Euzebya rosea: one gene and its partner. The protein of the gene in region 1 interacts with the protein of each later gene in a pairwise test. Links are inferred from orthologs where the notes say so. Each region holds a gene or a part of one and is shown in the gene's direction. Other genes may lie near its edges.

The links.
Region 2: the proteins of rplK (region 1) and CUC05_RS13925 interact in binary tests that used the Escherichia coli proteins (3 or more experiments, as listed by UniProt). The link is inferred for Euzebya rosea from one-to-one orthologs.

The regions. Positions count from the first base shown.
Region 1 is NZ_PGDQ01000006.1:7,847-10,924, forward strand. The notes cover bases 150-2,911. They hold rplK (50S ribosomal protein L11), read left to right. Parts: upstream 150-1,198; coding sequence 1,199-1,624; downstream 1,625-2,911. Other genes in these bases: secE (preprotein translocase subunit SecE), read left to right, coding at 150-224; nusG (transcription termination/antitermination protein NusG), read left to right, coding at 221-1,090; rplA (50S ribosomal protein L1), read left to right, coding at 1,703-2,443; CUC05_RS09155 (class I SAM-dependent methyltransferase), read left to right, coding at 2,466-2,911. Outside these bases: more of secE, read left to right, coding at 1-149; more of CUC05_RS09155, read left to right, coding at 2,912-3,078. UniProt on the Escherichia coli protein: Forms part of the ribosomal stalk which helps the ribosome interact with GTP-bound translation factors.
Region 2 is NZ_PGDQ01000009.1:156,916-160,213, reverse strand. Bases 271-3,252 are described here. They hold CUC05_RS13925 (50S ribosomal protein L11 methyltransferase), read left to right. Parts: upstream 271-1,334; coding sequence 1,335-2,171; downstream 2,172-3,252. Other genes in these bases: CUC05_RS13920 (hypothetical protein), read right to left, coding at 2,472-3,252; CUC05_RS13930 (nitroreductase family protein), read left to right, coding at 763-1,344; CUC05_RS13935 (antibiotic biosynthesis monooxygenase family protein), read left to right, coding at 375-752; CUC05_RS13940 (pyridoxamine 5'-phosphate oxidase family protein), read right to left, coding at 271-314. In the rest of the region: more of CUC05_RS13940, read right to left, coding at 1-270; more of CUC05_RS13920, read right to left, coding at 3,253-3,298. UniProt on the Escherichia coli protein: Methylates ribosomal protein L11.

The DNA.
Region 1 (3,078 bases):
TGAGCGACACAACCAACACCGGCGGACCCGAGCGCGCCAAGCGCACCGGTCCCGGCCAGTTCATGAAGGAAGTCCGCGTGGAGCTCCGCCGCGTGGCGTGGCCCTCGCGTCAGGAGGTCGCCCAGTACTCCCTGATCGTCCTGGCCGTGACCCTCGTGCTCGGCGCCATCATCTTCGGCCTCGACCAGCTGTTCGGCCAGATCGTCTTCTGGATCTTCGGATGAGTGCGGACGACGTCGAGGACCTGCAGGCTCAGGCGACCGAGGACGACGCTGCCGACACCCAGGCAGCGCCTGCGGACGCTGCCGAGGTCGAGCCCGAGGCAGAGGACGCCGCTGACGCCGATGCCGACGCAGACGACGAGGACGGCGACGACCTCGACGACCTGCTGAGCGCGGCTGGTGTCGACGACGAGTCCGACGAGGACGCCGACACCGAGGACGCCGAGACCGAGGACGTGTCCGCCGAGGCCGACGCCTCCGACGCCGACGAGGCCGCGGAGGAGGAGCCCGTCGAGGTGAAGCCCAAGCGCTTCGACCCGATGCGCCTTCCGGGCGACTACTACGTGGTCCACACCTACGCGGGCTACGAGAAGAAGGTCCAGGAGAACCTCAACAGCCGCATCCAGTCCATGAACATGGACGACCGGATCTACGACATCATCATCCCGACGGAGGATGCGGTCGAGATCAAGGGCGGCAAGAAGCAGCAGGTCAAGAAGAAGGTCTTCCCCGGCTACGTGCTGGTGCGCATGGACCTCGACGACGAGTCCTGGTACGTGGTCCGCAACACGCCGGCCGTGACCGGGTTCGTCGGTCCCCCCGGTGCACGCCCCGTGCCCCTCTCCCGCGCCGAGGTCGAGAAGATCCTCGTCCAGCCGGAGGAGGAAGAGGAGACCACCAAGACCAAGAAGACGACGGTCGACTTCGACGTCAACGAGAACATCCGTGTGACCTCCGGCCCCTTCGCCGACTTCACCGGGACGATCTCGGAGATCAACGCCGACCAGGAGAAGCTGAAGGTCCTCGTGTCGATCTTCGGTCGCGAGACCCCCGTCGAGCTGACGTTCGACCAGGTCGCCAAGCTGTAGCAACCCCCCGATCCAGGGGCCAACGCCCCCGACCCCCGATCCGTGGGAGGGCGCGAATCCCTCCGCCACGTGCGGAAGCGCCCACTCGTACCACGAAGGAGACACATCATGGCAAAGAAGGTCATGGGCCTCATCAAGCTCCAGATCCCGGCCGGCCAGGCCACCCCGGCGCCCCCCGTGGGCCCGGCGCTCGGCCAGCACGGCGTCAACATCATGGAGTTCTGCAAGGCCTACAACGACAGGACCCAGGCCCAGGCCGGGAACGTCATCCCGGTGGAGATCACGGTCTTCGAGGACCGCTCCTTCACCTTCATCACCAAGACGCCGCCGGCGGCCAAGCTGCTGCTGAAGGCCGCCAACCTCGAGAAGGGGTCGGGCGAGCCGAACCGCAACAAGGTCGGCCAGATCCAGCGTGACAAGGTCCGCGAGATCGCCGAGATGAAGATGCCGGACCTCAACGCCAACGACATCGACGCCGCCACGAAGATCATCGAGGGCACCGCCCGCTCGATGGGCCTCGTCGTCGTCGACTAGCAGGCACCGAAGACCCCGATTCCGACGTGGGAGGGCGGCCAGCGTGCCGTCCGCCTGCACCACTCAGGAGACACACCAATGGCAAAGCGTGGAAAGCGTTACGAGGCCGCAGCGGCCAAGATCGACCGTGACAAGGTCTACAGCCCGTCCGAGGCCATGACCCTCATCAAGGAGACCACGACCGTCTCCTTCGACCCGACCGTCGAGGTCGCCCTCCGCCTGGGCGTCGACCCGCGGAAGGCCGACCAGATGGTCCGGGGTTCGGTCATCCTCCCCTCCGGCACCGGCAAGACCAACCGCGTCGCGGTGTTCGCCGAGGGTCCCAAGGCCACCGAGGCCAGCGAGGCCGGTGCCGACATCGTCGGTTCCGACACCCTCGTGGAGATGATCGAGGCCGGCAACCTGGACTTCGACGTCGTCATCGCGACGCCGGACCAGATGGGCAAGGTCGGTCGCTTCGGCAAGGTGCTCGGCCCGCGTGGCCTGATGCCGAACCCCAAGACCGGCACGGTGACCATGGACGTCGCCAAGGCCGTCGGCGACGCCAAGGGCGGCAAGATCGACTTCCGCGTCGACCGGCAGGGCAACGTGCACGCCGTGATCGGCAAGGCGTCGTTCGCCGCCAAGGACCTGTGGGCCAACTACAACGCCCTCATCGAGGAGCTCCAGCGCCTTCGTCCGGCGTCGGCCAAGGGTCGCTACATCCGCAGCATCGCGGCGTCCACCTCGCAGGGTCCCTCGATCCGCGTCGAGCCCCGCAGCCGCGACGAGTGGGAAGCCGACGGGGCCGTGGCCTCCGAGGCTGCAGCCACCGCCTAGCGCGAGAGGAACACCCCAGCCGATGAGCTGGACCAGTCTGACGGCCGCCCAGCAGGATTCCCTGCTGAGGCGGCCGTTCGACCATTTCGCCCGGTACCGGCTGGCGGCGGAGGTCATCTCGGCCACCGTCGGCCCGGATGCCCGCGTCCTGGACCTGGGCGGCGGCCCCGGATCGCTCCAGGCCTTCATGCCGGACGCGACCGTGACGTCCACCGACCTGTTCCAGCCGAGCGAGTGGTTCGAGCAGGCACCCCGGCTGGTGCTGGCCGACGGCGCGGCGCTGCCGTTCGCCGATGACGCCTTCGACGTCGTCGTGTCGATGGACACCCTCGAGCACGTCCGTCCGGAGTCGCGGGCCGCGTTCCTGCGCGAGACCGCACGGGTGGCCGCAAGGTGGGCGTTCGTGCTGTGCCCGTTCGAGGCGCCCGGTGTGGCCGACGCCGACACCGCGCTGCGGGAGTACGTCGCCAACCGCTTCGCCCCGGACATGCCGACGATCGCCATCCTCGACGAGCACCTCGGCTACGGCCACCCGGACCTGGAGGCCAGCCGCGCCCTCCTGGAACCCTTCGGCCCGGTCGCCGTGATGCCCAGCGGCCGCATCGACCGCTGGTTCGCCGGCATGCTGACGTTCT
Region 2 (3,298 bases), on another replicon or contig:
TGCTTGACCGCCAGGGCAGCCTGCGCAGCGGCGAGGGTCGCCCCGTGGGTGGCCATGGCGACCACGTCGGTCGGGCGGAAGATCCGGGCCCTGCCGCGCAGCACCGCGCCGGACGCGCCATCGTCGTCGGCCCCGACCAGCACGGCAACCTCCGGACGGTCCTCGATCCGCTCGACCTTGGCCGAGGAGCCGGAGGTCGAGCACCACAGGTGCCGACCGTCCCACCAGAAGGCCATCGGGGCCAGCACGGGTCCGGTACGGCCGTGCCAGGCCAGCGTCATTCGCTTCGCGTCGTCGAGCAGTCGTTGGTCCACGGCCCTACTCTGCCCGGTGAACCCTGACCCCTACCGCCCCCGCGGCGAGGAGACCCCCTCATGTCGGACCACCCGTTCGTTGCCTTCAACGTGCTGACCGTGCCCGAACCCATGCGAGAGACCCTCGAGGACCGCTTCGCCAAGCGTGCTGGCGAGGTCGAGAAGATGGACGGCTTCGAGCACTTCGAGCTGCTCCGCCCGGTCGGCGGCACCGACAAGTACTTGGTCTACACGCGCTGGAAGTCCAAGGAGCACTTCGACGCGTGGGTCAACAGCATGCAGTTCGGCAAGGGCCACGCGCAGGCGTCGCAGGACGGGCGCGAGGGTGGCCCCGCAGCGAGCGGCTCGGAGGTCTGGAGCTTCGAGGCGATACAAACCGCGGACGCCGCTGGCGTCACCCAGCCCGCGGACGCCGCTGGCATCACCCCGGACGCCTAGCGGGATGGCGATGGACGCCCTCACCGCCATCGCCACGCGCCGGTCGGTCCCCCGGCTGGTCGCGCCCGGCCCCGACGAGGTCACCCTCGAGCGGCTGCTGCAGGCAGCCGTGGCCGCACCGGACCACGGTCAGCTGCAGCCATGGCGCTTCGTGGTCATCGAGGGCGATGCCCGTGAACGCCTCGGCGAGGTGTTCGCACGAGCCCACGCGGCGCGCGAACCCGGCGCCGATCCGGGCGCGCTCGACAAGACGGCCTGCAAGCCGCTGCGTGCGCCCACGATCGTCGCCGCGGTGTCGACCCCCCTTGCCGCCGAGGAGGCGTGGAACGGCAAGTCGGTGCCCGCGTGGGAGCAGGAAGCCGCCGTCGCTGCCGCAGTGCAGAACCTGTGCCTGGCCGCGCACGCGATGGGGCTCGGGGCGATGTGGCGCACCGGCTGGTTCGGCGATGCCCCGGAAGTCCGTGAGGCGCTGGCGCTGCGCGAACAGGACCGCATCATCGGGTGGGTCTACCTGGGGACCATCCCGGCCAACAACCACCCGGCACCGCGCCGGCCGGCGGAGCTGGAGACGGTGGTGGAGCGATGGACCTGACCGGCCTGCCGCCCTCGAGCTGGGCCTACCGTGTCGACAGTCCGGACCTGGACGCCCTGAGCGACGCGCTCGACATCGCGGGGATCACCTGCGACGGGCTGACCGAGCAGGACGGGGTGTCCACCGCGTGGTTCGCCACCCGTCCCGATCCGGCGACCACGCCACCCATGCCGCTGGACGGGCGCTGGGAGGAAGTGCCCACGACCGACTGGTCGGAGTCGTGGAAGGAGGGGCTGGACCCGATCACCGTCGGTGCCCTGACCGTCGTCCCCCCATGGCTGGCCCCCGAGGGGCCGCAGCTGGACGAGCCGCCCTACCGCATCGTCATCGAACCCGGCATGGCGTTCGGCACCGGCCACCACGAGACGACCACCGCGGTCCTGCGCGCCATGCAGGACGTCGAGCTCACCGGTCGACGGGTGGCCGACATCGGCACCGGCACCGGCGTGCTCGCCCTGGCCGCCGTCGCGCTCGGTGCCCGCGAGGTGATCGCCGTCGACGTCGACGAGCTGGCCATCACGGTGGCGACGGAGAACGTGGCCGCCCACGGCACGGCCGACCGCATCGTCCTGCGGGTGGGATCCTGCGAGGTCGTCGACGGCACCGCCGACCTGGTGATCGCCAACATCATCACCGACAAGCTGCTGGCGATCGCCGAGGACCTCGTCGCCCTCGTCGCGCCCGGCGGCACGCTCCTGTGCTCCGGTGTCGCCGTCGACCGCAGCGACGAGGCCCGGTCGACCTTCGCCCGAGCCGGCCTGGAGCCATCGGTCTCCCCCGGTCGGGAGTGGTCCGTCCTCGTCGCGCACCGTCCCGCCGACGGCTGACGATCACGCGCGGGCCTGCCCGGACGGCCGCATCCCCACCGCGTTCCCGCCCGTGGAAGGACTCCGCCCCGGGGAAGGACTCCGCCCCGGGGAAAGACTCAAGGCCCCGGGCCGAAGCCCGGGGCCTTGAGGACGTGTCGGGCCGCCGCGCCCAACACGGCACCGAACATCGATGAGCCGCCGCGCCCATCAAGTCGGTGTCGGGATGATCTGTTGACATGGACTTTCGACATCGCCGCCGACTCTCCTGCCCGATTCCCGAAATTTCTTGGCTGATCCGACGAGCGGCGGTCCCGACGGTCACATGGGGCGCAGGATGGCACCGAGCCCGCCGTCGAGACCAGCAGAAACGGTGGGAACCGGGTCGGCCAGCCAGTCGACGTCCAGCAGCACCAGGTCCCCCTCGCTGATCGGCGCCCCCGGCCGCATCAGGGACGAGACGGCGAAGCCGCCGTCGAGGACCCCGGTGGCGACGCGCACCGAGAGGGCAACCGCATCGTCCTGCGTGGCGCCCGGCACGCGCAGCGCGACGGCCCCGTCGTCGGAGGACGTCGCAGTGATGGCGAACGCCTGCCACTCGGGCAGCTCGGCCGCGCTGCGGACCGGCCCCCGGCCCTCAACCGCCGCCGGCGTGCCGACGAGCGCGATGTCGGCCCCGTCCAGCAGCTCCACCGGGACGGGCGTGCGGCTGTCCGCCCCCTGGCGCGCGACAGCGACGACCTCGTCGGTCCCCCCGATGACGACCAGGTCGGGCCCCACACCGACAGCAGGGGCGCCGACCTGTGCCTCCTCGACCAGGGCCCCGCGCTCCAGCAGGGTCCACCCCGTCGCAGGCGGCTCCACCGTCCGGTACCCGCGCGCCTCGAGCTGAGCGGGCACGCCGCCGACGTCGTCGTGGGCGACCAGCACCACCGCCGGGGCGCCGGTGGTCACCGACCCCTCGACGCCGTCCGGCGTCAGTCCGGTCAACGCGAGGGCTTGCTCGACGCCGTCCGGGCCTGCCCGCCACACCGCACCGCGGTCCAGCAGGGACTCCGGAAGCGACGCCACCAGGTGGGGAGCGCTGGAACGGGCACACGAGGCCAGCAGCAGCGCCGCGGCCAGCACGAGGAACAGGGCGGTCGAGC